Regions from separate parts of the Neptuniibacter halophilus genome, predicted to be linked through region 3. Evidence: predicted binding sites of a transcription regulator. Region 3 holds the regulator's gene; each other region holds the start of a gene.
The links. Region 3 encodes FNR, which switches genes on or off when oxygen is low (the NO sensors DNR and NnrR bind a similar motif). Its sites were predicted from a motif close to TTGATNTANATCAA; they were not measured.
Positions count from the first base shown of each region.

Region 1: the regulator FNR is predicted to act here: its motif matches at 1,435-1,448, upstream of QUD59_RS16500 (bacteriohemerythrin).
Region 2: the regulator FNR is predicted to act here: its motif matches at 4,321-4,334, upstream of paaF (2,3-dehydroadipyl-CoA hydratase PaaF).

Region 1 covers NZ_AP027292.1:3,517,523-3,528,324, forward strand. The annotation lists gene hisC (histidinol-phosphate transaminase) at 1-770, opposite strand, end outside; gene QUD59_RS16500 (bacteriohemerythrin) at 967-1,374, opposite strand; gene QUD59_RS16505 (hypothetical protein) at 1,663-2,418, opposite strand; gene QUD59_RS16510 (VOC family protein) at 2,525-2,878, shown strand; gene radD (DNA repair helicase RadD) at 2,892-4,643, opposite strand; gene QUD59_RS16520 (DUF5610 domain-containing protein) at 4,766-5,908, opposite strand; gene QUD59_RS16525 (monovalent cation:proton antiporter family protein) at 6,070-8,055, opposite strand; gene QUD59_RS16530 (DUF2058 domain-containing protein) at 8,086-8,643, opposite strand; gene QUD59_RS16535 (serine/threonine protein kinase) at 8,815-9,807, shown strand; gene QUD59_RS16540 (DNA topoisomerase III) at 9,936-10,802, shown strand, end outside.
Region 2 covers NZ_AP027292.1:397,678-408,479, reverse strand. The annotation lists gene pcaF (3-oxoadipyl-CoA thiolase) at 1-607, opposite strand, end outside; gene paaI (hydroxyphenylacetyl-CoA thioesterase PaaI) at 614-1,099, opposite strand; gene paaH (3-hydroxyacyl-CoA dehydrogenase PaaH) at 1,092-2,624, opposite strand; gene paaG (2-(1,2-epoxy-1,2-dihydrophenyl)acetyl-CoA isomerase PaaG) at 2,632-3,423, opposite strand; gene paaF (2,3-dehydroadipyl-CoA hydratase PaaF) at 3,426-4,205, opposite strand; gene paaN (phenylacetic acid degradation protein PaaN) at 4,733-6,415, shown strand; gene paaY (phenylacetic acid degradation protein PaaY) at 6,431-7,024, shown strand; gene paaX (phenylacetic acid degradation operon negative regulatory protein PaaX) at 7,352-8,275, opposite strand; gene QUD59_RS01895 (AAA family ATPase) at 8,533-10,802, opposite strand, start outside.
Region 3 covers NZ_AP027292.1:2,959,497-2,970,298, reverse strand. The annotation lists gene QUD59_RS13855 (heavy metal translocating P-type ATPase) at 1-487, shown strand, start outside; gene ccoS (cbb3-type cytochrome oxidase assembly protein CcoS) at 521-715, shown strand; gene QUD59_RS13845 (sulfite exporter TauE/SafE family protein) at 708-1,370, shown strand; gene hemN (oxygen-independent coproporphyrinogen III oxidase) at 1,412-2,800, shown strand; gene fnr (fumarate/nitrate reduction transcriptional regulator Fnr) at 2,872-3,669, shown strand; gene QUD59_RS13830 (adenine phosphoribosyltransferase) at 3,833-4,375, shown strand; gene rdgC (recombination-associated protein RdgC) at 4,512-5,426, shown strand; gene QUD59_RS13820 (DUF3087 family protein) at 5,739-6,248, opposite strand; gene queE (7-carboxy-7-deazaguanine synthase) at 6,355-6,987, shown strand; gene QUD59_RS13810 (bile acid:sodium symporter family protein) at 7,018-7,899, opposite strand; gene QUD59_RS13805 (cation diffusion facilitator family transporter) at 8,481-9,659, shown strand; gene QUD59_RS13800 (YigZ family protein) at 9,659-10,276, shown strand; gene QUD59_RS13795 (SulP family inorganic anion transporter) at 10,258-10,802, opposite strand, start outside.

The sequences.
Region 1 (10,802 bases), 560 kb from region 3:
TCAATCGCTGCCACGGCGGACTCGATTGCCAGCATATCCAGCGGATAGGAGTTAAAACTGTTTTTAACCCGTTCCAGACCCTCGATCAGGGTTTCGTGCCCGATGGCAAAACCCACCCGCATACCGGCCAGTGAGCGTGATTTAGAGAAGGTCTGAATAACCAGCAGGTTGTCGTATTGACGGGTCAGTTCAACAGCAGAGCTAGCACCGAAGTCGACGTATGCTTCATCGACGACCACAACGGACTCGGTATTACGCTGCAGCAGGGTTTCGATCTCACCCAGTTCAATCGCCCGACTGGTGGGCGCGTTGGGGTTGGCAAAAATAATACCGCCGTTAGGCTGGTCATAATCACTCAACTCCAGCGTAAATTCATCCCGCAATGGGATCTGCCGGAACTCCACATCATAGAGATTGCAGTACACCGGATAAAAGCTGTAGGTGAACTCTGGCATCAGCAGCGGCTGAGGTTGCTGGAAGAACGCTGCAAAGGTATGTGCCAGCACCTCATCAGAACCATTACCTACAAAAACCTGACCGCGCTCAACCGCAAAATGGCTGGCAATGGCGTCTTTCAGCCGGGTGCAGTCCGGATCGGAGTAGAGACGCAGACGGTCGGTGTCGAACTCCCGAATAACCGCTGCGGCTTTGGGCGAAGGCGGGTAGGGGTTTTCATTGGTATTGAGTTTGGTGATACCCGCCTGTTTTGGCTGCTCGCCGGGGACATAGGGGGTAAGGCGCTTAATTGCGTCACTCCAGTATTTGCTCATTATCTTATCCGTTGTCATGGTCGTAGCGCGGGCGCCGGACCTTAGGTACTTAAGCGGTGCCCAGCATAGCAAAAAAGCGGAAACGGCATAAGCCTGAACTTGTACGGATAGATTTAATTATACCGTTATCTTATTGAGTTTTTTTACTTAGTAAAAACCGGTCGACAGGGGCGGGGGCACCTGTCGATCCCGCCACTTATGCGCGCTGGCTATCGATATAATGTGCAGTAACGCTGTCCATGGTGCTGACGTGATTGATAAACCAGGGGACGAGGGTGTCCTGCAGATAGTGCTGAAGCGCTTCAGCATCAGCGAGTTCATGCCAGCGCAGAATAACCCCGGAGAGTTCTTCAATTACCCGTTCATGTTCCCCTTTATGGCATGCATAAGGCGGGAAACCCACTGCACGCATCTGTTCCTCTTCACGGGCGAAGTGATCCTGATTGTGCTGGAGGAACTTATCGAGCGTATGGCTGATTTTCTCCTGATCCGCATCACTGAGGGCCGCTTCGATCTGGTTCAGCAGATCTACGGCTTCATGGTGATCATCATTCATAAAATCGACCTTAACCCGGGGGACGGTCTGGGGTTCAATCATCGGCATAGCAGCCACTCCGTACAAAATGAGGAAGGCTATCTTAGCCTCATGTGGGGGGGAGCCGTGTTGACCCGTGTCAAATAAGGTATATTCAAAATACATCTTAATGTTTGCAGGTAACTGCAATATCCCGCTGCGACGTCAATAAGATCATCAAGGGTGCAGACAGCCCTCAGACTGGCAGTTTCATTCACAAAAAAACCGATGTTCAGGCTGGAAAAACAACCGTTTTGGGGGATTTATGCGCAGAGCCGCCTGCCGAGGTGAAAGGACTGGTAGGTGCAGTCCGGGCTTTCAGCGCCAGTTTATCCAGTAGCTGTAATCGACCCGGCTGGATTGTTGCAGGGTTTGCCAGAAGGTTGTGCTGGGCTTGCCTGCACATTCAACGCCGCTGAACTCAGGTTCTGCCCAGCCTGTCTGACCACCCATATATTCACGCTGATAACCCCAGCTTCCGCAGGCCAGTACGCTGTCATAGCCTCTGTCCCGCTCACATACTGCACAGGTTTCAAAGCTGACCTGAATATCTTTTCCTTCTACCCCGTAGGCATCGGAGACGTAAGGGGTGTCGTAGATTGACACATCGGAGCGGCGTAAAGGCTGCCCCTGCCAGGGTTTGTCTGTGTCATCGGTCGGCGTATTGTGCCAGCCGTAGCCGTGTTCGAGCGGCGCGTTATCGTAAAACGGATTACTGAAGTTGTCGGGTACATCCACCTGAACCCGGCTTTCTCCGGGCATCAGGCGAGCGCTGGTTTTACGAATCTGAAGAATACGGTAGCGATCACAATCCGCCAGATTCAGTCCCTCGACCTGACCGCTGTAACTGTTCTGGAGGTGGATCTCGATGCCGATACCGGTGGCATTATCGCCGGGGATGTAGCGCGCATCAGAGCGGCTGCTGTGATACCACTCCCGGGAGAAAATCAGGATTCCGATCGGTTCCTGCTGGTAAAGTACCGGGCAGACTTTGCCGATCTTCAGCGCTTCTGCACTCGCAGAGCTGAAAGTAAGCAGGGAAAATAGTGTGGCGATGACTATTCTGTAATACATCCGGTCTCCCATTGCTGGTTTAAAGCGCGGGATTTCTGGTTAAATGTATAGTCAAAGCCTAGTCAATATTGATGATTAATCCAGTTGGGAGTCGAGGAGGGATCCGATGACACAGCACCATAAAATCGATTACGTGGAATTACCCGCTGCCGATCTGAGCGCCACTAAGCGCTTTTACAGCAGCGTATTTGGCTGGAAGTTTACGGAATACGGTGAGGGTTACTCAGCGTTCAGCAGTGCCGGACTGCTCGGTGGTTTCTATCAGTCTGAACAGACCTCAAGCAGTGAGCAGGGGGCGGCGCTGGTGGTGATCTACAGCGATGATCTGGCGACCACACAGGCCCAGATCGAGGCTGCCGGAGGCCGCATCTGCCGGCCGCTGTTCGAATTTCCCGGCGGTCGCCGATTTCACTTTAAGGATCCTTGCGGCAATGAGCTGGCGGTCTGGTCAGATCAGTAGATAGCGCTGCGGGTTATAGCTGATTGGCTTTACGGTAGCGCCCCTGATAATCAAACAGCCGGGTCTGCACCCGCCAGAAGCGATTTTTCTGGCGGGCAATCACAAAGTCCGGAGCGGTCAGGAAGGCCGCAAATGACACGGCCTCTTCTGCTGTGTTGAATGTCTGTGGAGCGCGCCCCTGTGCAAACCGTCTGGCGAACAGGCGGTTGAAAAGGCGACGCTGAGCCTGTTTGGAAAAATCAAATTGCTCCCTGAGCTCTTCTCCATCTTCACCGTGATAATTGACAATCAGTTTGCTGCCCTGATTTTCAAGACTGATCCCGGCGCAACGCATGACCATGGCATCCTTCAGCTTAAGTGCATCTCTGAGCTGATCATCCGGGTCAATGATTGCCTCGCTGCACTGGTGACAGTTGCGCGCGGCGATATCATTTTCTGCATTGCAATGGGGGCACTCCTTAAAGCGGAACCGGTAGTCGCACTGCATCGGCTTGATGTTAGCTGTCTCTGAGTCCAGCAGACCCTGACAACGGCGGCCGAAGTGCTCGAGCACGTTGCCCTGATCATCGCTGCGTCCCCAGAACACATTGGCGAATCCACAAGCGGGGCAGAACACCTGTACCGGTTTGGTATCTTTGGCCGGACGTTTCTCACCCACTTCGGGATGGTGCAGATTAAACTGGTTGCCGGCGTAATCAATCACCAGACAATTCTCTTTACCTTCAGCCAGCCGCAAACCCCGGCCGACAATCTGTTGATACAGGCTGACTGACTGGGTTGGCCGGAGAATAGCAATAAAATCCACATGGGGCGCATCGAATCCGGTCGTGAGCACCGCCACGTTGACCAGATACTTAAGCTGTTTGCGTTTAAAGCGTGAGATCAGATCATCGCGCTCCTGCTGGGGCGTGTCCCCGGTAATCAACGCACACTGACCGGCGGGCAGATAGTCGGCTATCTCGGCCGCATGCCGGCGCGTGGCTGCAAAGATCATGACGCCCTGTCTTGCCGCCGCCTGTTCTTCTACCTGCTCGATGATCGCCCGGGTTACCCGAGTGTACTTACCCAGCAACTGGTTGATATCGGCTTCGCTGTATTCGCCGAAACGGTTCTCCGGCAGCACCGAAAAGTCATATTGGGTGACCGTGGCATCGATCAGAGTGGGTTCCGTCAGGAAGCCGTGGCGAATCATATAACTCAGCGGAAGCTCGTAGATACAGTGCTGGAAGGGCTTATCCTGTTCGCTGCGGACAAACCCCCGGTAGTGGTATCGATAGATCCAGCCCATAGCCATACGGTAGGGTGTTGCGGTCAGGCCAAGCACTTTCAGCGTCGGGTTGGCCTGTTTCAGCTTTGCAATGATTTTGCCGTACTGACTGTCATCGTTGTCGCTGATACGGTGGCACTCATCAACAATCAGCAGAGAGTACTCGTCGGTAAAGTGCTCAAGATTAGCGGCCACAGACTGGACGCTGGCAAAGGTAACCTGCTGCTGCACCTCTTTACGCTGCAGGCCTGCGGAGAAAATCCCACCACTCAGGCCATAGCTTTCGTACTTGGCGTGATTCTGTTCAACCAGCTCCTTAACGTGGGCCAGTACCAGTATCTTACGCCGTGCAAGACGCGCCAGTTCAGCAATCACCAGACTTTTTCCGGCCCCGGTGGGGAGGACAATCACGGCGGCTTCGTCACTGCGGCGAAAATGTTTCAGGGTGGCGTCAACGGCATCCTGTTGATAGGGGCGGAGTTGGAATCGACTGCTCATGGCGCGGGATTATATAAAAATTACGCTGCAATAGGGCAGAGATTGCTGAGCTGTTACCTGGCATAAAAAAACCGGCCTGGGGAGGCCGGTTTAAAGTAATCAGCAGCGATTAAGAAGGGGGATTAATCGTCTGCTTCGTCCTGATCAAACCGGGTCATAAGGTCGCGTAATACACCGAAGTTATCATCCAGTCTGGTCTGGGATTCTTCATCTGCGTCCTTGTAGCGAATATCCTGGTGGATCAGATTATCCAGCAGGTCGGCACCAAAGTCGGTGCTGTTCTGCAGGAAGCCAAGGGCTGGGCTGCTGGCAAACCGGTCAAAGTTGTTCATCAACTGACCCAGATGCCGGCCATTGTTACCCAATGGCTGCTCCATCTGCTGGACCTGTTCATATGCCGCAACGGCCGAGTAACTCATCGACTGGGACATAGTTACATTCAAGTTCATTAACTGAGATTTGTCCATCTCAAGTTCCGTTGCCTGCTCAAAAGCGTCCTGTATATCACCGCCGTAAAAATCGTCGGCGATCAGGCTCAGATCCTGCATCAGTTCTGTCAGTGCATCCAGCTCCTCTTCGTTGAGATCACCTTTGACGCTGAAGCTGTAGTTGCTGCTTGCGCTGCGCTCCATACCGAAAGCGATGGCGCTGCCATTTTCATCGGAATAGGCGCCCAGCGAGGCAGTTTCACTGGCCCGGGCAGAGAAGCGAATAGACACTTTGTCACCTTCCCGGGTCATGACATCCATGGAGAAGGATTCAGCACGGGAGAAGCGTTCTGCAGCGGCAATGGAGGTCTGACGGGCGGGCGCTGTTTGATTAGCAGGCTCCAGGCCAGCCAGCGCTTCAAAGGTCAGATCCTGAGTTTGTTCCAGAGTGGAGTTCAGCTCCGGGGTCAGGGCTCCCAGCCCGTCCAGAATTTCAGTGGCTTCTTTAAAGCCTTTTTCTACGCCACTCAGGGCGTCCTGGTACATGCGGTTAAGTTCTGCATCAGATGCACCGCGGGAGCGGGCCTGTTCAAGGCCCTGAGCGACAAAACCGGCAATCCGGGAGGCTACTTTTTCCGGTGAATAGTCATCAGCATTCAGGCCCTTCATTTCTGAAAGGCTCATGCCCGGAATATTTTCAGCCAGTTTGGAGAGCATCTGGTCGGTCGCTGATGCAGAATTACCGCCGCTTTCCTTGCCGTCAGCAAACCCACCGCTCACCAGCGTATCCTGGCGCATCTGGGAATAGGCTGTATGGCTGCTCAATAATACTTGCACGGGATTCCTCCAGACAAAGCAGATCAGTCAGATCTCCATTGTCGAAATAAGTTACTGTAGGCGGGTTATCGACCCGGCCTGAAAACACTTTAATAAAATTCCCTGCAGTTGAAATTGTTTCAACTGCAGCCAAAAAGAGCGGGAGAAATTTTGTGTGTCGGTCAGGGGCCGTCCTGAAGCAGCGCTTCAACCGTTTCGACCTGATCCGCAGGCCCCTGAAGCACCAGAATATCACCACTTTGCAGGCGCACTTTCGGCCCGGGATTTTGTTCGGAGCGGGAATCACGGCGAATCATGACAACTCTGACCTGATAGCGCCTGAGTGCCACAGCCTGCAGGCTTCGGCCCTGAGCGTAACTGTGCGGGCCAAGGCTGACTGGATGGAGAATTTCTTTCATATTGCCGCTGCTGTCAAACTTTTCAGATGTCTGGCCATGATAATAACCATGCAGTAACTGGTAATGCTCAGCTCGTATCTGATCGAGCTGCTGCCGGATCTTTTCCGGTTCGACATCGAGCAGCGTTAACGCCTGAGAGCAGATGATCAGGCTGGCTTCGAGCGTTTCCGGAATCACCATACTCGCGCCCGCCTGCTGAAGTTCCTCCAGTTGCCGGTCATCGCGGGTTCTGACCAGTACCGGCAGTTCCGGATAGCGACGGCGGATATTCTGCAGCGCAGTCAGTGAAATATCCGGGTCGGGAAAGCTGAGGACAACCATCCGTGCATCGGCTGCGCTCAGGGTGTCGAGCAGGTCATCGCGACGGGCATCACCAAAACAGATATGTTCGCCCGCGGTTGCGGCTTCCGACACTCTGAGCGGATCACTGTCAACAATGATATAGGCAATTCCTGATCGATTCAGGAACCGGGCGATCACCTGTCCGACCCGGCCGAAACCACAGATGATCACATGCCCGCTGAGCGGCGCAGTGGTCTGGGGTGTATTGGAAAGGGTATTCGTTTTCGGACTGATGGCCGGTTTACGGTGCAGCAGGCGGCTGAGTTGCTCGGTATGATTCATCAGGATCGGTGTAATGATCATACTGCTGATAATAGTGGAGACGATGATTGCATTGATTTCAGAGCTGATCAGATCACTGCTCAGCGCCAGCGCCAGCAGGGCAAAACCAAATTCGCCCCCCTGACTCAGGCTCAGGCCAGCACGTAGTGAGCTGGCCGGGTCTTTATGCATTAAACTGCCCAGTAGCGTGATGATCAGGGTTTTCAGCAAAATCAGGCCCACTGTAAAGATCAGCACCCAGTGTCCGTTGAGCAGCAGCGCCTGCAGGTCGAGTTGCATCCCTACGGAGACGAAAAAAAGCCCCAGCAGAACATCGCGGAACGGACGTATATCCGCTTCCAACTGATACCGGTAGTGGCTCTCACCCAGCATCATGCCAGCAATAAACCCGCCCAGTGCCATCGATAATCCGGCGGTGTGGGTCAGCCAGGCCGCAAGCAGTGTGGCTGCCAGAGATGTCAGCACAAACACATCGCTGGAGCCACTTCTGGCTGACTCGTGAAACAGTATGGGCATCAGGATATGCCCGACCAGCAACAGCACAATAAGCAGGGTTGAACCTTCGAGCAGCAGCAGGGCTAGCTGGGTGCTGTCAGCCGGAAATTCACTGCTGTTCCCCATGGTCGGTACGATGATCAGAAAGAACACCGCCGCCAGATCCTGAAAGATCAGGATGCCGACGGAAAGCTGGCCGTGGGTACTGCCCAGTTCATCACGCCGGATCAGCTCGCGGCTGACGATCGCCGTGGAGGAGAGCGAGAGCGCGCCGGCAATGACGATGGTCGTGATTAAAGGCAGATCGAAAAGAAAGCCGATTCCGATCAGACAGCAGGCAGTGATGATCACCTGCAGACTGCCCAGCCCGAATACCGTGCGACGCATGGCGATCATGCGCGAGGCAGAAAACTCAAGCCCGAGCATAAACAGCAGGAACACAACCCCAAGCTCACTGAGCAGAGCGATACTGTCGCTGTCTTCAACCAGCGCGAAGCTGTATGGACCGAGCAGGGCGCCTACGCCGAGATAGGCGAGCAAAGGCGGAAGGCCAATGCGGCGAAACAGGGTGGTGGCGATCACAGCACAGCAGAGGATAATCAGAAACTGCTCAAAGAAACCCTGTGACATCGCCGCTCCCTTGTTACGGTTGTGACCGGATTACCACATCAGGTCGTCCGGAATCTTATAATCCGCGTATGGATCATCCTCATCCGGTTCTTCTTCCGGTTGTACCCGGATCACATACTCCGGAAGCCGCTGCTCGATCTTTTCGGCAAATTTATCCGGTATCAGATAGAACTTGTCCTCGAGCACGGCAATGGCCACCTGACCCCGTATCAACTGGGCCTGAAGCTTATCGGTGACATAGAGGGTTTTCACCTTCTTCTCATAAACAAAATTGTAGGCGACCTCGGCATCGGCGGGTAATGTCAATTGCTGCTGAGTGATCATCTGGCGGCACTGTGCTTCGATTTCGCGATTACGACGCTCTTCGTCACGCTGCTTATTCAGTTCACGGTCCCTGGCCTGTTTTTCCTGACGCTGCTGCTCCAGCGCCTGCTGCTTGACTGCGCGCTCATCAACGACGGACTGACCGGATTTACGGGCCTTATTCGCCTGCTTTTTCTGTTTTCGTTTTTCTGTATCTGCCTGTTTGGCCTTCTTCTTGTCGACCAGGCCGATGTTGAGTAGCTGGTCTTTCAGTGAACCTGACATAATGTTCTCGTGCTGCTAAAGGTATAAAAGAGATGATGGCCGCCACTATACCAAAACCGAGCCCCGGACCGGAATGATTCGCCCGATTTCAGTCAGCCATTTTTGTCGGCTTGCAGCCGGGAGAGCTTAGGCGTACTCTGCACGGCCCGTTGAATTAAGGATGACACCTTCATGTCTGAACAGCAGCTCAGCCACCCGTTTGAACGCCTGACCCCGTCTTTTCTGATGGATGCGGTTGAGACACAGGGTTTTTGGTGCGATGGCAGGACGTTTCCCCTCAACAGCTACGAGAACCGGGTCTATCAGGTCGGAATCGAAGAGCAGGAGCCGCTGATCGCCAAGTTCTACCGGCCACAACGCTGGAGCCGGGAGCAGATACTGGAGGAGCACCAGTTCAGTATGGAACTGGCGGAACAGGAGTTGCCGGTGGTGACACCGCTGAGTAATTCTGCAGGCGAGACCCTGTTTGACTATGAAGGGTTTATGTTTGCACTGTTTCCGCGTCGCGGGGGGCATGCCCCTGAACTGGATAATATGGATAACCTGTTTATCCTCGGTCGTTTGCTGGGACGGATGCACAGGGTGGGCAGCAGTCGGCCTTTCGAGCATCGGCCCGCGCTGACCAGTCAGAGCTTCGGCCATGATAGTTTTGCCCTGCTCAGTGAGCAGTTTATACCCAAAGCGCTGAAACCCGCATATGATTCGGTAGCAAAGGATCTGCTGCAGGCGGTGGACGAGATTCTCCACAGTTGTCGTGACCTGCCGATGATCCGGGTTCACGGCGATTGCCATTCCGGGAATATGTTATGGCGGGATGATGCCCCTCATTTTGTCGACTTTGATGACGCCAGAATGGCGCCTGCGATGCAGGATATCTGGATGTTGCTCTCCGGGAACCGCCATGATCAGACCTGTCAGTTGGCGGAGATTGTCGATGGCTACAATGAATTTCACGATTTCCCGGTACGCGAACTTCGCCTGATTGAGGTACTGCGCAGTCTGCGGATTATGCACTACAGTGCCTGGCTGGCACGGCGCTGGGATGACCCGGCTTTTCCGCACAGTTTCAGTTGGTTTAATACCGAACGCTACTGGGGTGAGCATGTACTGGAGTTGCGCGAGCAGATGGCACTGCTGGATGAGCCCGTTCTCAACCTGATCTAGAGATTAGCTCTCAGGGGCTGGATCAGCACTACGGATTGCTTTAGTCTATCTACTGTTTATTTATACAGCTTATTCTGACTCTCATCGGTCGATGATGTCAGAAGGTGTTCTTTACAGCAGGTTGATCCATGATTTTGTATATCGCCGAAAAGCCCAGTGTCGCCAGAGCCGTCGCGGATGTGCTGCCCAAGCCACATAAAAAGGGCGATGGTTTTATCACTCTGGCTAACGGCGATGTGGTGACCTGGTGTATCGGGCACCTGCTGGAACAGGCAGAACCCGAAGCTTATGATCCCGAATACAAAAAATGGCGCCGGGAGCACCTGCCGATTATTCCGCTTGAGTGGAAGCAACAGATCAAGCCGAAAACCCGGAAACAGTTCAATACCGTCAAGAAGCTGATTAAACAGGCCGATCAACTGGTGAATATGGGCGACCCCGACCGGGTCGGTCAGATTCTGGTCGACGAAGTGCTTAACTACGCCGGAATCAGCAAAGCAAAACGGGACGCAGCCCGGCGTTGTCTGGTGAATGATATGAACCCGGCCGCGATTCGCAAAGCCCTGAATGACCTGCGTCCGAATACGGATTTTATCCCGCTTGCCACGTCTGCACTGGCAAGGGCGCGGGCAGACTGGCTCTATGGCATCAACATGACCCGGCTCTGTACTCTCTCCGGGCAGCGTTCAGGGTACAACGGGGTGCTGTCGATTGGCCGGGTACAGACCCCGGTGCTGGGTCTGGTAGTGCACCGTGATCAGGAGATCGAACATTTCGTTGCCAAACCTTTTTATGAGGTTTTTGTCACGCTGGTGTCCGCCTCGGGAGAATCGTTCAGTGCCAAATGGAAGCCGAGTGAGGCCTGTGAGCCTTACATGGATGAAAATGGCAGGGTGTTGTCCCGAAAGCTGGCCGAGATGGTTCAGCAGAAAGTGCAGGGCAGGCAGGGGTGTGTGAAGGCAGTCAGTAAAGATAAAAAACAACAGAAAGCGCCA
Region 2 (10,802 bases), 1.4 Mb from region 3:
TGAACAGACCTTTTTCCATGGCCACAGCGGTTTTCTGCTGGCTGCGGAACGCGAACAGATCCTGATCTTCACGGGAGATATTGAAATCTTCAGCGACGTTTTCAGCGGTTTCCGGCATGGAGTCTACGCCGTACTCAGCTTTCATCTTTTTGTTGATGAAACGCCAGCCGATGGTGGTGTCGAACAGACCATTCGGGTTACGGCTGAATGCCGATTCCGCTTTACCCATAACGAAAGGTGCGCGGGACATGGATTCACAGCCACCGGCGATCATCAGTTCCGTTTCACCGGCTTTAATCGCCCGTGCTGCCATACCGATCGCATCGATACCGGAACCGCACAGACGGTTAACGGTAGTGCCGGGTACGGAGGTAGGCAGACCGGCCAGCAGAGTCGCCATGCGCGCCACGTTGCGGTTGTCTTCACCGGCCTGATTGGCGTTACCGTAGATCACGTCTTCCACGCTGGCCCAGTCAACCTGAGGGTTACGCTCCATCAGCGCTTTCAGCGGGACGGCACCCAGATCATCGGCACGTACAGGGGAGAGGGCTCCGCCATAACGGCCAAACGGGGTACGGATCGCATCGCAGATATATGCATCAGTCATTGTCAGTTACCTTCCTTCCGGTAGTTCAGTGCCGGGAATAACGACACCACGAATTCGGTGTGAACGACCGCGGAACATTGCGATCAGTTCGCCTTTCTGATTTTCAACCCGGACGTCATAAACGCCGGTACGACCACGCTGGTGAGATTTACTCGCCTTCGCGGTGAGCAGATCGCCTCTGTGGCCCGGGCTGATGTAATCGATGGTCACGCCCGCCGCAACGGTCGGGTAGTTCTCTGTGTTACAGGAGAAAGCAAAGGCGCTGTCTGCCAGTGAGAAGATCATGCCGCCGTGACAGGTGTTGTGACCGTTAGTCATCCAGTCCTGTACCGGCATGGTCAGCTCGGCATAACCGGGCGCCACTTTGATGATCTCCATCTTCAGCTCGCGGGTGAGCGGATCATCGGCCAGCAGGGCATCGCGGCAGGCTTCAGCCAGTTGCTGTGGATCATTCAGATCATATTTTTCTGCGTAGTTGGTCTGCTCAGCCATGGAAGGTCGCTCCGGAAAAGAATTTACGACGCAGCAGCGCGGAAGGGCGGTAACGGTCTTCGCCGTAGCTTTGCTGCAGGTTGCTCAGGCAGGTAAAGATGTGCGCAACACCGACCTGATCGGCCCAGGCCAGCGGGCCCTGTGGGTAGTTCACACCGCCACGCATGGCAACGTCAGCATCGGCAGCGGTGCAGACGCCCTGATTCACGGCATCTGCGGCTTCATTAGCCAGCATCGCAACGGTACGCATCACCACCAGTCCCGGAATATCGTCTACAACACTGAGGGCGATCTCCAGCGCGGCGAACAGGCCGATGACGTCCTGTCTGGCTTCTTCGCTGCACTGATCGGCAAAGGCGACAGCCAGCGCGCTGGCCGTGGCATAATCCAGTGCCAGATCGAACAGTGCGGTGTTGGCATTACCCTGAGCTGCGACTTCGGTCGCAAAACGACCGTCAGTCAGGCAGAGGCGGGCGCTGCCTACTTTGATATAGGATTCAGTTTCAGAGGCCTGTTTCTCAACGTTCAGGCCTTTTGCTTCCATACGCTCAACCAGCGCATTGGCCACACCCTGATCACCGACGACCAGAATCTGCTCAGGGGTATTTCCGCCAGTGGTGACAGCCGCAGCCGGTTTCTCGGCACCCTCAGCGTAGTTGTAGAAGCCGTGACCGCTCTTACGGCCCAGACGACCGCACTCAACCAGCGCTTTCTGAGTCAGTGAAGGCAGGAAGCGCGGGTCCTGATAGTAAGCGTCGAATACGGAACAGGTCACGGCGTAGTTCACATCGTGGCCGATCAGGTCCATCAGTTCGAACGGCCCCATGCGGAAGTTGCCTGCGCCTTTCAGCAACTGATCCAGCGTAGCAATATCGGCTGCGCCTTCTTCAAAGATACGCAGAGATTCAGCATAAAAAGGGCGGGCTACGCGGTTTACGATAAAGCCCGGTGTGGACTTGGTGTAAACCGCCTGTTTGCCCCAGGCAGTCGCGGTGGCGTGAGTCAGATCTGCGATCTCCTGAGACGTTGCCAGACCGGAAACGATCTCAACCAGCTTCATCACCGGAGCCGGGTTGAAGAAGTGCATACCGACCAGACGCTCCGGGTGCTGCATCTCAGCGCCCAGTGCTGTCACGGAGATAGAGGAGGTGTTGGTTGCCAGAATCGCATCAGCCGCGCAGGTTGCTTCCAGATCGGCCAGCAGACCGCGCTTGATTTTCAGATCTTCGATGATCGCTTCGATGACCAGACTGGCATCGGCCAGCGCAGCGATTTCGGAGGCCGGCGTGATATTCGCCAGCAGGGCGTCCAGCGCTTCCTGAGTCATCTTGCCACGGGAAACCTGACGTTCCAGACCGGATTTAATCTGGTTGATGCCGCGTTCAATCGCTTCCGGGTTCATATCGAACAGAATAACCGGGTGGCCATAGGCCGCAGCAACCTGAGCGATACCTGCACCCATGGTGCCGGCACCGATCACCGCAACCTGAGCGCTTTTGTCCAGAGGTGAAACAGTATTAGTCATAGGGCGCTCACTTACCTTTAAATTCAGGGGCACGTTTTTCCATAAAGGCAGCTACACCTTCACGGTAGTCGTCAGTACGACCGGCCAGACGCTGCAGGTCGCGTTCCAGATCCAGTTGCTCATCCAGCGTATTGGTATTGGCAGCGTTCACGGCACGCAGTGTCAGATCGAAACCTTTGGTTGGCTGCTTGGCGAGCTTCTTCGCCATGCCCATGACTTCATCCATCAGCGCTTCGTCGTCAACGCACTTCCAGATCATGCCCCAGGCTTCAGCCTGCTCGGCGGAAACTTTCTCGCTCAGCAGCATCAGCGCTTTGGCACGGGCAGTACCCACCAGACGTGGCAGGGTCCAGGTGCCGCCGGAATCAGGTACCAGACCGATCTTGCTGAAGCCCTGAATAAAGCTGGCGGAGCGTGCGGCAACCACAATGTCGCAGACCAGCGCCAGATTGGCACCGGCACCGGCGGCTACGCCATTAACCGCGCAGATAACCGGCATCGGCAGATCACGCAGGGTACGTACCAGCGGGTTGTAGTTCTTCTCAACGGAGAGGCCCAGATCGGGCATCTCAGCATCGGCTGCGACATTACGGTCGCTCAGGTCCTGGCCGGCACAAAAACCGCGGCCATTACCGGTAAGTACCAGACAGCGTACGCTTTCATCTTTCTTGATCGCTTTAATCGCCTGACGTACCTCTTCGTGCATATCAGCGTTAAAGCTGTTCAGACGATCCGGACGATTCAGGGCCAGCAGTGCTACCCCATCTTCAATTGACAGGCTGACAGTTTCGAAATTCATGCTTAGCATCCTTTGAAAGCGGGTTTACGTTTTTCGATAAAAGCGTTGATACCTTCATTGCGGTCTTCAGTGGCCGCCAGCAGAGTGAACGCCTTGCGCTCATAGAGCAGGCCGGATGCCAGATCAGTATCGAATGCTTTTAGAACGGAATCTTTTGCCATCTCCACCGCGATGGGGGCATGGCGGGCAATCTGTCGGGCGACCTTCTGGGCGCGCTCAACGGTTGCTTCAGGAATCGTGATTTCAGAGATCAGGCCAAAGCCCATCGCCTGTTGTGCAGAGATCGGCTCGCCGGTCAGGACCATCTGCATCGCCATGGACTTGCCAACAGCGCGCAGCAGACGCTGAGTACCGCCAGCGCCCGGCATGATGCCGAGTTTGATCTCCGGCTGGCCGAATTTAGCCTCTTCACCGGCAATGATGATATCGGCGTGCATGGCCAGCTCGCAGCCGCCACCCAGACAGAAACCGTTTACGGCGGCGATCAGAGGTTTTTTGAACGCGGTGATGCGTTTCCAGTGATCAACACGGGGGTCGCGCAGGACGCCTACGGCATCGAGTGTTGCCATCTCCCGGACATCGGCGCCGGCAGCAAAGGCTTTGCCGGAGCCGGTGATGACCACTGCGCCGACTTCAGGGTTTGCCTGAGTCTCCTGCAGCAGGTCAGCCAGCTCTTCCAGCAGTTTGGTATTCAGGGCATTAAGGGCTTCAGGGCGGTGCAGGGTGATAGTCAGTACGCCATTGGCTGGCTCGCTGACCTTAAGGGTAGTCAGAGTACTCATGCATTATCCTGTCATTTGCTTAATATGTTAACGAGTACCTTCTCTTAGCGCGGAGTACTCTGTTTTGGCCTGGTTTGACTGTGCTTTTGAGTGGTTCGAAAAGTCACTGCAAACATTGATACCGGTCAATATATGGATAGTAAAATGCAAAGTGATGCACTTTGTCAAACTTATGCTGCTTTTTTTGTGTCACTTCTGCATTTGCTCCATATCCTGCTGATATATGTATTAAGGTGTTGAAATATATTGAAATTATTCTGTTATTCCGAGCCTGAAATGAAACCGCTGGTCTGGATGTTGTTTGATCAATTAGTCGAATTATAGACCAGAATTATCGCTTTAGATGTGTCGACTCGGGCGGTAGTAATTTTTTGTAACTTATTGAAAAATAATGATAAATAATTTTTTCCTTGATGCTGGTCAATATCCTCGGTTATAGTTTGATCAGTATTGAGATACGCAAAATTAATTTTTTTGTGGTTTTTTGAATCACAATGTAATGATTTATTACAAATGCAGGTAGACCGATGGTAGTCGTGGATCAGCTCTGGCAGAAACATCAGCCCCTTCTTCAACAGGCTTGTGCCGCTCTTCAGGCGCGCGGGCACTGGACGCCTTATCCGGAAATCCCCAGTGGCAAGCTTTATGGTGCCAGTGCCAGAGAGGAGGGCGAAGCGGCCTATCAGGCGCTACCCGGCAGCCATTTCTCGCTGCTGGGGCCTGCGCCGCAGGGGGTAGATGGCGTTGAGGTATCACCCTACACAGGGTCGCTGGGTATCAGTTATGACCTGTATGCCGCTGAAGATCTGGTGGATGTAGCGAAGCAGGGGATGCCTGCCTGGCGTGATGCCGGTCCGCAGCAGCGGGCCGCCGTTTGTCTTGAAATTCTGGAGCGTCTGAATAAGCGCAGTTTCGAGATAGGCCATGCGACGATGCATACCACCGGGCAGGGTTTTGCCATGGCGTTTCAGGCGGGTGGCCCCCACGCACAGGATCGGGGGCTGGAAGCGGTCGCGGCGGCCTGGCAGGCCATGTCTGTGGTTCCTGCGACTTCGCACTGGCACAAACCTCAGGGTAAGCATGACCCGCTGGTCATGGATAAGCGCTACCATATTGTGCCGCGCGGTGTCGCGCTGGTGGTGGCCTGTTCGACCTTCCCTACCTGGAACACATATCCGGGCGTCTTTGCCAGTCTGGTGACCGGCAATCCTGTGATTATCAAACCTCATGCTCAGGCGGTACTGCCGGTGGCGATTACCGTTCAGGTCTGTCAGCAGGTGCTTGCCGAGGCGGGATTTGATCCGCGTCTGGTGACGATGGCGGCTGAGGGCGCTGAAGTGGGGATCGCGCAGACTCTGGCGACTCACCCGGATGTTAAGCTGATCGATTACACCGGCGGAAATGCGTTTGGTGACTGGCTCAGCGAACACGCAACACAGGCGCGTCTGTATAAAGAGCAGGCCGGGGTGAATACGGTGCTGATCGACAGTGTTGCCAGTATGAAGCGCACGGCGCAGAATCTGGCATTTTCTGTCAGCCTTTATTCCGGCCAGATGTGTACCACGCCGCAGGCAATACTGATTCCGCGATCCGGTGTGTCGACTGATGAGGGTACCCTCAGCTATGAACAGGTTTGTGAATACCTCTGTAACACGGTGCGTAAATTCCTTTCCGATCCGGAACGTGCGGCGGGGGTACTGGGGGCGATCCCTAACCCGGCGACTATACAGCGTCTGCAGCAGGCCAGCGCTCTGGGTAAGGTGCTGTTGGCATCTGAGGCTCACGGGATTCCCGGTTATGAGGGCGCGCTGTATCGCACGCCACTGATACTGTCGGTGGAGGGGCATGATCCGGTCTGGCAGCAGGAGCAGTTCGGGCCTGTTTCCTTCCTGGTTGCGGTTGAGGACAGTCAGGAGGGGCTGGCGCTGATTGCCGAAACGGTGGCGAGTAAAGGGGCCATCACGCTCGGTGTGTATTCAACCGATGAGGCGCTGCTTGATCAGGCGGAAGCCGTGGCGGTTGAGCAGGGTGTGGCGCTTTCGTGTAATCTCGATGGCGCTGTGTTTGTGAATCAGGCGGCGGCCTTCAGTGATTTTCATGCCACCGGCAATAACCCGGCAGCCAACGCCTCCCTGACCGATCCGGCCTTTGTCGCCGGACGTTTTGCTGTTGTACAGAGCCGTCGCCATGTGGCTGCCAGAGAAGAATAAAAAGGAGTATTGAGCATGCAGGTATACAGTATTGATGGCATCACCCCGGTGGTCGATCCGACCGCCTATGTGCATCCCAGCGCCATTCTGATTGGTGATGTGATTATCGGCCCCGGTTGTTATGTGGGCCCGGCCGCTTCTTTACGTGGTGATTTTGGTCGCCTGATTCTGGAAGAGGGGGCTAATGTGCAGGATACCTGCGTGCTGCATGGTTTTCCGGGCACCGATACGGTAGTCGAGAAGGATGGTCATATTGGTCATGGCGCGGTGCTCCATGGTTGCCGGATCGGCCGTAACGCACTCGTGGGTATGAATGCGGTGGTGATGGACGGCGCTGAGATAGGTGCGGAGTCGATTGTGGCGGCCTGTGCTTTTGTAAAAGCGGCTTTTAAGTGTGACCCCCGCAGTATGGTGGTGGGCTCGCCGGCGAAAGTGATTCGGGAAGTCAGCGACAAAGAAGTGGCCTGGAAGAGTGCCGGAACCGCGACCTATCAGGATCTCACCCGCCGTTGCCAGAGCACGATGCAACAGGTTGAACCGCTGACAGAGGTGGAGCCGGATCGCCCGCGGATGGATGTAGGTCAGGTGAAACCGAAGTATCAGTCTTAAATGCCAGACCGCTTTGCTTGTCAGGACCCCTTCGGCTGGCTAGGGATCAGAACGCTTCGCTTGTCAGGACGCCTTCGGCTGGCTAGGGACTAGAACGCTTCGCTGCTGGGAAGAGCTAGCTGTGTGAAGGTCGTTCAATCAGGCTGTTAGCCCCGGCCCGTAGGGTGCAATAGCGAAGCGTATTGCACCGAGCGTATTGCACCAAACTTATTGCACCAAACTTATTGCACCAAACTTATTCCATCTGGCGTATTCCATCGCGCCTCTGTATTGCCAATTAATTCGCATGAAGATCGCATAAAAAAACGGAGCCTGTGGCTCCGTTTTTCAGTTAAGGCCGCCGTAGCGGTTATAGAATTTGCTGTTCGGTGGTGGCAGCGGCCCTTCAGCGGTTTCCAGTACATCATCCATATGGGCTTCGGCCCCTTGCCAGACGCGCTGGTAGATGTTGCTGCACAATTGCCGGGCTGCGCTGCCGGCCCAGTCGCCGGGGAGCAGTTCATCCGGTAACTCCGGGTCACGCAGAATAATACGGCGGTATTCGTGAATCAGCAGGGTGCGGATCTGGAAACACTGCTCCGGTGTGGGGGTGCCTTTCTCTTTGATGTGGTTCCAGATGGGGCGGAACTTGTCGAGGAAGCTCTGGTAGTTCTGAGCCAGCTTTGGCAGGTTCCATGATTCGCGGGTCTGCAGGCGCAGGGCGCGGGTGGCCTGAGAGCCTTCACCCATATCTTCCAGAATAATCACATCGTTCTGGTAGTTGAACTCCTGCAAGACCGATTGCAGTTCGGTTTTCTGCATCTGCGGGTGCAGCAATACCGTGGGTGCCAGCGTACCGAAGCCATGCCATTCCAGCTCCTGACGCAGTTTCTGGCGTTCATCCTGTTCCAGTTGACTGAGGATCGCCATCAGCCAGCGGCCATCCCATTCCGGATTGTGTTCGGCGTAAACCCGTTCAAAGGCTTTCTGGAAGCGTCGGATGCCGGGGCCGGTGAGGCTGTAATAGCTACGCCGGCCGACTTGCTCTGCAACCAGCCAGTTTTCCTTGGCGAGCCGGAAAACCGAGGTGCGTACCAGACGCTGATTCAGGCCCAGTGGTTCCAGCAGATTGATCAGGCTGCCCAGCCAGACGGTGCCGCCACGGGGCGCAATCGCATCACCGTAGACCGTAATGATCAGCGAACCCGCGCGAATCGGGCGCCGGTTACGAAAATTTTCTACCAGTGTTTCAAGGGCGGGGAAAGCGGGCATGTGACTCCAATTTACACTCAGGGTTACTCGCTGGTTTACGGTTGCGCATTTTATAACTCGTTGTTTATGCAGGCAACTTGAACCTGTTCAGGGATCACCAGACGAAACCGGGTGGCTGTTGTTTTTATTAATATCTTAACTTTAAAGTGATACGTAGTTGAGCATATTATTGCTCAAAACTGTTATATTTTCCTGTTATAAATAGATCTTAGGATAGAACAAAATTGCCTTCTGAAAGGGAAGGCCCCGGTTACCCATTATGGGAGCAGGGCCAGTTGTTCGCAGCTTTGTCTGTAGATCGAACGCAGTTCTTCCAGTTGTGTTTGCAATGCTTCCGGATCAGCCGTTTCGGCTTCATTTTCCAGCGTTTTACTGGCTTTTTGCAGTGCGCTGAAGCCGAAGTTGGCGGCCGCCCCGGAAAGGGTGTGGGCCTTCTGTACCAGCTTATCCCGCTGTACCTGTCTGAACGCCTGATCAAGTTCATCAAGCAGGTTGATTGCCTGATCGTGGAACTGCTGTAGCAGGTGACTCAGGCTTTCATCGCCGAGCATCTCCCGGTGCTGTTTTATCAGCGCCAGATCTAACAGCCCCCCGGATTCCGTCTGTTGCTCAATGGTAGTGCCGGGTTGTTGTCGCAGCAGCAGTGCCTGCAACTCCTGATACTGGATCGGTTTCGCCAGCACGCCATCCATGCCTGCGGCCAGATAACTCTCGATCTCATGGGGAGTAACGGAGGCGGTCAGGGCGATAACCTTGACGCTGGCTTTATCCGGGTCCGGGTGCTGGCGGATACGGCGGGTTGTCTCCACGCCATCCATATCCGGCAGGTGAATATCCATCAGGATCAGGTCGTAATCATGATCGTTATGCATCGACAGGGCGGTAAAGCCGTCGTCGGCGATGCTGACCCGGTGGCCGTCGCTTTGCAGCAGCCCCTGTGTAACCTGTTGGTTCACCGGGGTGTCTTCAACCAGCAGGATATCCAGCGCCTGTCGGCCGGTAAGTGGCTGTTCTTCCTGAAGTTGCTGCGGTGCTTCAGAGGCGATCGGGTAGGTGAGTTCAAACCAGAACGTGGTACCACTGGATTCTTCGCTGTCAAAGCCGATCCGCCCGCCCTGCTGTTCGATAATCTGCTTGGTGATCGCCAGACCCAGCCCGGTGCCACCGTAGCGGCGGGTAATGGAGCTGTCTGCCTGAGTGAAGTGCTGGAATATTTTTGCTTTGGCCTGATCGGCAATACCGATGCCGGTATCTTCTATGCTGAAATGCACTTTGACCCGGTTATCCTGAAGCGTTTCTCCCCGGGCCTGAATCCGGATATAGCCCTGATGGGTGAACTTCAGAGCGTTGGAGCAGAGGTTCATCAGGATCTGATTCAGCAGGCGCTTATCGCCCAGCAGGGGAGGCAGGCTGCGATCGATCGCCGGGACTATCTGCAGGGATTTCTCCTGCGCAACCGGCAGGAACAGGTTGTAGGTTTCGTCGAGCACCTGTTGCAGCCAGAACGGTTTCTGTTCCAGTTCAAGCTGGCCTGATTCGACCTTGGAGTAGTCGAGAATATTGTTCAGGATCGCCAGCAGGGACTGACCCGCGTTGTAGATGGTTTCTACCTGTTCGCTCTGCGCCTGACTGAGTTGACCCTTTTTCATCAGTTGTGCCATGCCGAGGATGCCGTTCATCGGGGTGCGGATCTCGTGGCTCATGGTGGCGAGGAACAGGGATTTAGCCTCATTTTCGGCCTCAGCTTCGTGCCGTGCCTGCTCGGCGGCTTCCTTGGCTTTTCGCTCGCCAATATCGGTCAGGGAGCCTTCGTAGTACTGAATCTGTCCGTTGGCATCGATCACCTTGCGGGCGGAGATGGAAACAAACAGCGGCTCCCCGGATTTGGTGCGCCAGCGGGTTTCAAAGTTAACTACCTTGTGTTCCCGGTCCAGCTTCTGCAGGCATTCATCACGCTCATCATCATCGAAGAAGCATTGTTTGGTGATGTCGCTGATATTGCTGTGGAACTCATCCATGGTCTGGAAACCGAGCAGGGCCGCCAGTGCCGGGTTGGCGGAGATAAACTGCCCTCGTGGCGTGGTTCGGAAGATCCCCTCAACGGCGTTCAGGAACAGGGATTTAAAGTCGTGCTCGGATTGTTCCAGACTCTGGTAGAGCTTGGCATTTTCGATGGAGATCGCTGCCTGAGACGCGAGTATCTGCAAGGTTTCCAGCCGGTCACGATTGAAAACGTCACTGCTCTGGTTGTTTTCCAGATAGATGATGGCGGTCAGTTCGCCGTGGTAGAGGATCGGTAGCGCCAGTAATGATAACGGGCGCACGTCCCGGATATAGCTGTCCTGCTGGAACATCTCATGGGCACTGGCATTGCCAAGCACTACGTTTTCCTTGGTGCGGGCGACGTAGTGGATGATGCTGGTGGGTAAGATTTCTACGGCCCGGTTCAGCGGCATCTCCTGAAAGAATCGGGTCTCCTGATCGATCATGGTTTCTGCTGAGAGCACCAGACTGTCGTGGTTCATCA
Region 3 (10,802 bases):
CAACCAGACAATATCCGGCGTCTCTCCGGCAGAGAAGCTGGAACACGTCAAGCGCCTGCAGACCGAAGGGGCTCAGGTGATGATGGTCGGTGATGGTATCAACGACATTCCTGTTCTGGCCGGAGCCCAGACCTCAATCGCCATGGGCAGCGCCACCGATCTGGCTAAAACCAATGCCGATGGTGTACTGATCAGCCACGACCTGTTACGCCTGGTTGACGGGATCCTCCTGTCGCGTAAAACTCAGCGGGTGATCCGCCAGAATCTGGGCTGGTCTTTATGCTACAACCTGATGGCCCTGCCGCTGGCTGCGCTGGGCTTTATCGCTCCGTGGATGGCGGCACTGGGTATGTCCGCCAGCTCTCTGGTGGTTGTCGGTAACGCCATGCGCCTCAACCGTTTGCCAAAAAGACCGATAAGTCTGTCTCAGATCAGTGTCACTCGCCCTGTTGAAACTGACTCGGCCGCCTTAAATCAGGTAGAATAGACAACCTCTAATCAAACAAGTCACCGGCTATCCATGGACATTATTTTTCTGCTTATACCGATCGCCATTGTCCTGGCAGGATGTGGCATCTGGGCTTTCTTCTGGAGCGTCAATACCGGCCAGTATGAAGATCTGGAAAGCCCGGCCCACAGTATCCTGTATGAGGATGACGAAGATCTGATCCCGAAAGATGCACGGGTCAATGAGGATTCAGCCAGGCATGACTGAAGCGCTGGCTCTGCCCACGGCTTTCTTTCTTGGCCTGCTGGGAGGAACCCACTGCCTGGGTATGTGTGGTGGTATCGCCGCCACGGTCGCAATGGGCAACCCCGGCGGTAAACAAAACCCGTGGCTGCTGCTCGGTTACAACAGCGGCCGGATATTCAGTTATGCCATCGCCGGCGCGCTGCTTGGCAGCCTGAGCTGGCTGATAGAAAACCCGGTGATTCAGCTCGCCCTGCGTACCTTTGCCGGGCTGATGCTGGTGCTGATGGGGCTTTATATTGCCCAGTGGTGGCAGCTACTGACCCGACTGGAGCAGGCCGGCGGCATTCTCTGGAAACAGATCAGCCCACTGGCCAGCCGGCTACTGCCGGTACGTAACCTGAAACAGGCTTTACTACTCGGCATGCTCTGGGGCTGGCTTCCCTGTGGACTGGTTTACAGCACCCTGATCTGGGCATCTGCGGCTTCGGACTGGAGCAAGAGCGCCGCCCTGATGGCTGCATTTGGCCTCGGCACCCTGCCGGCGATGCTGCTTACCGGGATGCTGGCCGCGCAGATGAAGCAACTGCTGCAAAAGCGCATGACAAAACATATTTCAGGCAGCCTGATTATCCTCATGGGGTTATACACCATCCCATGGCAGGGGCTGGCAGCCTGACTAACCCGCTACTGCGGGATCGCACATATGAGGAATACTAAGTGGAAAATACACTGATTAAATGGGATCTGGACCTGATCAAACGTTACGACCTGTCAGGCCCGCGTTATACCTCATACCCGACCGCAGTACAGTTCGACCCTCAACTGTCCCCGGCAGATCTGGTGGAAACCGGACAGACCAGCGCCGATCTGACTGCACCGCTTTCACTTTACGTGCACATCCCGTTCTGCGAACACGTTTGCTATTACTGCGCCTGCAACAAAGTTATCACCCGCAACCGGAAAAAAGCCCAGCCTTATCTGGATACCGTTTATCGTGAGATGGAAAAACTGGCGGGCTGGTACAGTCACAACCGCCCGGTTACCCAGTTGCACTGGGGTGGCGGCACGCCGACCTTTATCAGCCACGAACAGATGATCGAGCTGATGGGGCAGATGCGTAAACACTTTAACCTGCTGGATGATGACAGCGGCGACTACTCCATCGAGATCGACCCGCGTGAAGCCTCACTGGAAACCATTCAGGTGCTGCGCGATATCGGATTTAACCGGATCAGTCTGGGCCTGCAGGATATTGACCCTAAAGTGCAGGAAGCCGTTAACCGCGTACAATCGGTTGAACAGACCGCTGCGATTCTTGAAGAAGCCCGCCGTCTGGGCTTCCGCTCGCTGAACCTGGACCTGATCTACGGCCTGCCTTATCAGACCCTCGAAGGCTTTAACGCCACGCTGGATAAGGTCATCGAGATGAATCCTGATCGACTCTCGGTATTTAACTACGCCCATCTGCCGGACCGTTTCCGCCCACAGCGTCACATTCAGGAAGATACCCTGCCTAGCCCGGAAACCAAGCTGGCTATCCTTGAATCCACCATCAATAAACTGCTGCAGGCGGGCTACGTTTACATCGGCATGGATCATTTTGCCAAGCCTGACGATGAGCTGGCCGTTGCACAGCGCACCGGCAACCTGCACCGGAACTTTCAGGGTTACACCACCCATGCAGAGTGTGATCTTGTGGCGATGGGTGTTTCAGCCATCAGCCAGATCGGCTCGGTCTACTATCAGAACGAGCATGAGATGAGCGCTTACAGTGCAGCGGTTGAAACCAATCAACACGCTATCAAGCGCGGTGTAAAACTGACCCGGGACGATATTATCCGGCGTCATGTGATCACCCAGTTAATCTGTCATTTCGAGCTGGACAAAGCCCCTGTCGAATCCCTGTTTGGTATCGACTTCGACAGCTACTTTGCTGATGCCCGACAGGAACTGGCAGCATTTGCTGAAGATGGTCTGGTAAAAATGGACGAAAACAGCATTCAGGTCTCCCCTTCGGGACGCCTGCTGATCCGTCGGATCTGCATGGCATTTGACGCCTATATACCGAAAGACCAGAGTTCGCAGCGCTTCTCGCGGATTATTTAACTTTTAGAATGCGGTGAAATATTACATAATCCTTAAGCAGCCGTTTTATCGAACCATTACAGGATTAAATCATGGGTGACAACAAGGCAACCGAAGGAAAGTTGCGAAGTCTGCAACAGGTCAGCTGTAATACATGTAGCTTAAGTTCACTGTGTCTTCCGGTGTCACTGGATATGACAGAGATGGAACGGCTGGATGATATTATTGAAAAAAGCCGCCCACTGAAGAAAGGCGAACACCTGTTCCATCAGGGTGGCGTCTTCGATAGTGTCTATGCCATCCGTGCCGGCACGGTGAAAACCTACACCATCACCAACGAAGGCGAAGAGCAGATCACCGGTTTTTATTTCCCCGGCGAGCTGGTCGGCATGAGTGGTTTCGATAACAACGAATACCCGGTTTCCGCCAAGATTCTGGAAACCACCACGGTCTGCGAAATTCCGTTTGAACGCCTCGATGAGCTGTCTGGTCAGTTACCTGAACTTCGCCGCCAGTTGCTGCGCACCATGAGTAAAGAGATTCGTGAAGAGCAGCAGATGATGCTGCTGCTATCGAAGAAAAACGCGGAGGAGCGGGTTGCAACGTTCCTGATTAAGCTGTCACAGCGCTTCAAACTGCGTGGCTATTCTGAGACCAGTTTCCGTCTTTCTATGTCCCGTAACGAGATCGGCAATTATCTTGGGCTGGCGGTAGAAACTGTCAGCCGTATCTTCACCCGTTTTCAGAAATCCAACCTGCTGCAGGTTGAGGGTAAAGAGGTTCACATCGAGGATCTGGAAAAACTGTACATTCTCTCCGGAGAAAACCCGCTCAGCGATACCAGCGAACCTGCAATCACGGCTGCCTGTGGAAAAAGCAACTGTTCCTGAGACAGGTCGATAAATAAAAAGGCACCGCTAATCAGATTAGCCGGTGCCTGCCAGTTTCACGATTAAGTAGCCATCTCAATGTGTAACCCAACCGCTACATTAAATCGTCTTCCCCCTTTTAAATCATTGAGCCAAGTCAAGGCGTACCATCGAGGAGTTTTTCATGTCTTATGACGAGTGTTATGTGAAGTCAGTTATCCGCACGATTTCTGACTGGCCGGAACCGGGCGTTCAATTCCGAGATATCACACCGCTGTTCAAGGACCCGAAAGCACTGCGCATGATCTCTGACGCCTTTATTCAGCGTTATATCGATACCGAGATTACACATATTGCCAGTATCGACGCACGCGGCTTCCTGATCAGTTCCATCATGGCCTACCACCTGAATATCCCACTGGTTCTGGTACGTAAAAAAGGCAAACTTCCGGGCAAAACTATCCATCAGGAATACAAGCTGGAATACGGCACTGCGGCCGTTGAAATGCAGATAGATTCCGTGGGTCCGGGTGACCGCGTACTGGTATTTGATGACCTGATCGCCACCGGCGGAACCATCCTCGCTGCCTGCGGCCTGATCAAAGAGCTGGGCGCGGAAGTATACGAAGCAGCCGCGCTGATCGACCTGCCAGACTTGCAGGGCTCCAGCAAAATTCAGGATTCCGGTATTCCCGTACACACCCTGCTGGCCTACGAAGGCCTCTGATCCTGTTTGCGATGCCGGCATCACCCCGGCATCGCAATATCCCCGCCCGCCCCATTCCGGCTTTTTTTGCACCACCTCTTCCATAGCCGTAAATTCTTGCTACCATGCACTGCCTTTTTGCCTAACCGGAGCGCTTATGTGGTTTAAGAATGTCATCTTCTATCGTCTCAATGAATCCTTTGACTACAGCCAGGAACAGTTGCAGGAGAAACTGAAAGAGCAGGCTTTTACCCCCTGTCGCAGTCAGGAGCTGAGCCGCTATGGTTGGGTATCGCCCTGCAGTCAGTTAGATGACGTGCTGGCCCACGAGGTCCATGGCATGGTGATGCTGGCGGCGCGTAAAGAGGAGAAGATCCTTCCCGGTACCGTTATCAAAGAGATGCTGTCGGAAAAGGTCGGCCTGATCGAGCAGGAACAGGCCCGTAAAGTATACAAAAAAGAGCGCGACCAACTGAAAGATGAGATCGTCCTCGACCTGTTGCCACGGGCATTCAGTAAATTCCAGCAGACCTGTGCGCTGATCGCGCCACAACAGGGCTGGATTGCGGTGGACGCCAGCAGTCATAAACGCGCAGAAGAACTGCTCAGCCATCTGCGTGGCACACTGGGCAGCCTGCCCATCGCCCTGCCCGACGTAAACCAGTCACCCTCTGCGGTCATGTCACACTGGCTGGAGAAACATGAAACCCTGCCGGAAGGGATCGATGTACTGGATGAGTGCGAGCTGCGTGACGATGTACTGGAAGGCGGTGTTATCCGGATTAAAGGGCAGCAGTTGGAAGACGAAGAGTTCATCGCCCATCTCGAGGCTGGCAAGCGGGTCGTCAAACTGGCGCTGGAATGGGATGAACAGCTTAAGTTTGTCCTGCAGGATGACTTGTCCATCAAACGCCTGAAGCTGAGCGAGCAGCTACAGGAGAAGATGAATGACGAAGCCGCAGAAGACGAGATCGCGCAGTTTGACGCAGATATGGTGCAGATGGGGCTCGAACTTGCCCGTCTCTACCCGGCCCTGCTCGCCGCCTTCGGTGGCGAGGCACAGCGACCGTAATACGAAATAGCCGGCAAATGCCGGCTATTTTCTCTTAAATTGCCAAAAGCTTTAATGGCAATGAACTATCCCGGTACTGTTGTCCATATGACAGCACTGACCTGGTGGTGAGCTTTTTCGACAACCTCCTCCATGAGCAACGGCCAGATTACTGACTAGAATGAGCGATACAGCTACCAAAAATGCCTTCATAATTGAATTCCCTCTACTTCATGTAAGAGCCACAAGTCCTTTTCAGGAAGCATAAGTGTAGTCAATCTAATCTGTTCAGCCAGATCCACAGGGATGCAGGCGATCAATTTCCTACCTTAGCTATTTCACCAGCAATAACATATCAATGCTGAACTGATCAGCATCCGCTTTCAGCCCCAGCGTTTCGCACTGACTCAGGAACTGAGCCTCACGCTCTTTACTCTCGTTGTAGCCGAATTCATTGCCATCCAGACTCTGCAGTTGCAGGGTCGCCTGATAATAGAAAGCCAGTACAATCGCGGCTGTGTCGTTCCCTTCCTCAAGCAGCTTTTCCCAGCGATGACGGTGATTCTGGATTTTCAGCGCCTGCCGTTTAAGGTTCCAGCCGTAGCGCAGTTCATCAAAATAAGGCTTCTTCACCAACTGAGAAAAAATCGCGATGGTAATCAGCAGTCCGGTCAAAACCCCGGCCAGATTGACCGCCATATTCTCCCCTTCCGGATTGCCATAATAGTGGCGCAGTGCAGCACTGATACTCAGACCCAGGGCGGCAAAAATCAGGCAGCCAATAATTCCGACCTTACGCTGCTTCTGCTTGTAAATTAGCTTATCAATCTGTTGTAGTTCCACGTATAACCCTTTAGCTGAAACTTGATGAATCGAATTAACTTGCAGTCCAAAACCGCAAGTGTAGACTTAGCGCCTTATCAACAAAGGCCCTTTCTATCACAGTCTGATGTATTCCGTAAAAGAGATTTTCTACAGCCTCCAGGGTGAAGGTGCGCAAGCTGGACGTGCATCAATTTTTTGTCGTTTCAGCGGCTGCAACCTCTGGTCAGGGCGGGAACAGGATCGGGCCGACGCGGTCTGTGATTTCTGTGATACCGACTTTGTCGGCACCGATGGGCAAAACGGTGGCAAGTTCAGCACGGCAGAGCAACTCTGCAGTTACCTGAAAACATTCTGGCCGGACAACAGCGGCAGCCGCCCCTACATCATCTTTACTGGTGGCGAACCGGCGCTGCAACTCGACCAGACACTGGTCGACTGCTGCCACGAACAGGGGTTCGAGGTGGCTATCGAAACCAATGGCACCAAGCCCCTGCCTGAATCTATCGACTGGATCTGTGTCAGCCCGAAAGCCGATGCTGAGGTGATTATTCAGCAAGGTAATGAACTGAAACTGGTCTACCCTCAGCCACTGGCGAAACCGGAGCAGTTTATCAACCTGGCGTTTGAACACTTTTATCTGCAGCCGCTGGATGGCCCTGCCCGGGCGATCTACACCCGGGAAGTGATCAGCTACTGCCTCCGTGATCCGCGCTGGAAGCTCAGCCTGCAAACCCACAAGACGCTGGGCATAGACTGAAACACCGGGCTCAACACAATAACTGAACCCTCAGGCCCCGCCCGGCAGACGTTGCTTTTGTGGCAGGTTGCGAGAGGCAATCAGCATAAATGCCGGCAGGTTCATCAGCAGCCCATAGATCAGCGCGCTGGCCGACATCTCAGCATTGTGCAGGATACCACCGGTCACCAGCAGCGCTGTCGCCGCGTTCTGAATACCCACTTCAACCGCTAAAGTCACTGCCTGTGCCGAGCTGAGGCGCATCTTCCGTGCCAGCAGATACCCCGCGCTCATCGCCAGAGTCACCAGCAACAACACCGCCGGCCCCAGAACCGAGATAAAGTCAGGCAGTTGATCCCAGTTGGCCCGTACGATACCTATGACGACCAACAGCAGAAACAGGCAGGATAAAACCTTTACCGGGCGTTCTGCTTTGCGACAGAAACCGGGCCAGCGCGCATTAATCAGTGTGCCGAGCAGCGCGGGTAACAGCGCAATCAGAAACAGCTTCAGCATCGCCTCAGCCACAGGGAAGTCCAGCGCCGCCTCCTGGCCCATCCAGTACGCCAGAGCCATACCGGTAAGCAGAGGCATAGTGAAAGGAGTTATCAGGCCTGAGAGGGCTGTCAGGCAGACAGAGAGGGCCGTATCCCCCCGCGCCAGAAGGGTAATCATATTCGAACTGGCCCCCCCGGGGGCAAAGGTCAGAATCATAATTCCCACAGCCAGCGCGGCAGGTAGCTGGAGCAGATTCACCACAGCAAAACCAAGACAAGGCAACAACAGTAACTGCACAAGCAGTGCAGCCATAACAACACCTGGCTGACGCAGGAGCAACCTGAATTCAGAAAGCTTCAGGGTCATCCCTACCCCCAGCATGATTGTGAAAAGTGCCAGTGGCAAAACCCACTGGGTCACAGCACCACTACCCATCTTATCTCCTTATTATCGCAGCTCAGGGAACCTGACTTTTTGGTCTGGGGAAAAGTAACCAATTAACACAGTCGGGTTCAACCCCTGTGATTATCGGGTTTTCCCGACCCTACCCACATTAGCTGTGGATAACACTGTTAATTAAGACTTCAAAACGTCATCTGAAGCCCATGATCTCTGGCACACTCTCGAACTGTTCAAAAAACATACAGCAATTGAAATGATTAATATTTTCAACAGGTTATATTTGTCAACACGCCATTCGGCGATTTTTAGCATGCCCTAAAAATGACGACTTCGCACCAATCGGGTGCCCGGTGCAAAACTATTTTATGAATGAAACATCAAGTTACAGCAGGTAACCGTTTTACCGTGCCTGAAGCATAATATTCAAACAAAGCCCTGAATAATCAATTCCACCTCAAACGCCACTCCATACAACACAGGCCCCACCATCAGACAGCACCCGGCACTGTTTCTGACCGAGCAGGAAAACAGCAATAAAACCTTACCGGTAACAAGTATCTGCTGTGACAAACTGCTAGGCTATGAGCAAAGATAACCAGCATCAGAACAGCCCTATGAATCGAGATCACGCCCAGAATAAAGCCGCCACCCGGGTCACCTGGATCGGTGCCGCACTGGACCTGTTTCTTGGCTTGCTGAAGATAGGTATCGGCATCATCGCTCATTCCAGCGCCCTGATTGCCGATGGTATTCACTCCCTTTCCGATCTGGTCACCGATTTTATGGTGGTATTGATTCTGCGGATCTCCGGCAAAGGCCCTGATCAGAACCACCCCTGGGGGCACGGTCATTTTGAGACACTCGGTACCGCCCTGCTTGGCAGTCTGCTGGTTGCCATCGCCGGAGCCATCGCTTATCACAGCCTGTATAACCTGCTGACTCAAACCCATTTTCAGATGCCTGAATGGCCAGCCCTGCTGGCGGCAGGCGTATCGATTCTCGGAAAAGAGTGGATCTACCGTTTTACCCTGCGGATCGGTCGGGAGATCGGTTCTGACCTGCTGATCGCCAACGCCTGGCACAGTCGCAGCGATGCCCTCTCCTCCATCGTTGTGTTCTTTGGTGTTGCCGGCGCAATGGCTGGCCTGCTCTGGCTCGATGCGGTAGCAGCGATTGCGGTGGCCCTGCTGGTCGCCAAGATCGGCTGGGATCTGACCTGGAACAGCCTGCGTCAATTAGTCGATACCGCCTTACCTGAAGAGCAGGTTCAGGCTTACCGGCAGCAGTTACTCCAGATCCACGGCGTGCGTGCGGTTCACGACTTTAAAACCCGGACCATGGGCAATCAGAAACTGCTGGAAATGCATATTCAGGTTGCCCCCCAGCTCAGCGCCTCAGAGGGGCACTTTATTGGTGAGCAGGCCTGTCGCCGGCTCCGTGAGTTCGATCAGATCGGTCATATCATCTATCACATCGACACCTATGATGATGCAGATACACCGCCCCTGACCGGTAACAGCACCCTGCTGCCAACACGAGAGCAGATCGAACCCGTACTGGATCAGTATCTGCAATCCCTGCTGCAGGAGCCTTTAACCTATCGCCTGCACCTGTTTTACAAACGCCAGCGGATCAATCTGGAGCTGCTGCTGCAACAGGAGGATATGCAAAGGCTGTTGCAGAGCGGGTATACTGAGGCACAAATCCGACAGGGCCTGATTGAGGCCTTCGAAAACGCCCCGCCGGGCACTGACTGGCTGGGAACTATTTTCCTCGCCTCAGGCAGTGAGTAATGACCCAATATTTTCCGGCACAGCCCTACTTTCAGCATGAAACCGAGGTTCGCCACAGCCGCTTTATCACCCACGTTGCACACTGCAGAACCCCCGGGGAAGCACAGTCATTCCGGCTCCGCATCAGTGCGGAACATGCCAAAGCGAACCACAACTGCTGGGCTCAGATAGCCGGAGACCGCGAGGATCTGAACTGCTGGGGCAGCCATGATGATGGCGAACCGAAAGGTACTGCCGGCAAGCCGATGCTGAACGTGTTAAGCCACAGCGAACTGTGTGAAATTGCGGTCGTTGTTACCCGCTACTTTGGCGGGATTAAACTGGGTGCGGGCGGTCTGGTCCGGGCATACAGTCAGGCGGTTCAGGAAGCACTGCAACGGCTCGAATGTCAGGAAAAAGTGGTGACCTTCCCCTTCTCCCTGACTCTGCCCCACTCACTGGTCGGTGATATTGAACAGATGCTCAGCAACTGCGAAATCGAAGTCGAAGGGCGTCACTGGAGCGAACTCCTGAGCATCACCGGCCGGGGCAGTGCCGGTAATCTGCAGCGTCTGCGTGAACAGCTTGACTCAGTGCGCCATCTGACCACTTATAAAGATCATGAGATTCGCTGGTAGGCGTCTTCGAGCGCCTCGAGCCGTTCCTCAAACAAAACGCTCTCAGGCAGACGGGCCAGTACCTGCATCCGCTCAAATACATGCCGGACAGAAGGACTCATACCAATAAAGTACACCTCTCGCTGAGCCTGCCGGGCATCAACGATCATGCTTTCAATCGCCATGGTGGTAGAGACATCCACCATCGGCACAGCCGTCATGTCGAACAAAAGAACTTCGTAAGGCTGGCTGTCAGCCAGCTTTTTGGTCATCCCTTTAACCGCCGCGTAACTGACCGGGCCGTCGATATGATAGAGCAGTAACCGGCCGCCCCCCTGACGCATAATCTCCTGCTCGCGGGCACTCAGTATTCCGGCCGTTTCAGCCTCAGCGCCGGAGATGACCCGAATCGAATCCAGTTGAATATCCGAGAGCCGCTTGATGGTAATAACGTTCGCCAGAAACACCCCCACCAGCACCGCAGTCACCAGATCGACAAAGACGGTGAGCCCCAGCACCAGCAACATCAGTACCACCACCACCGGTG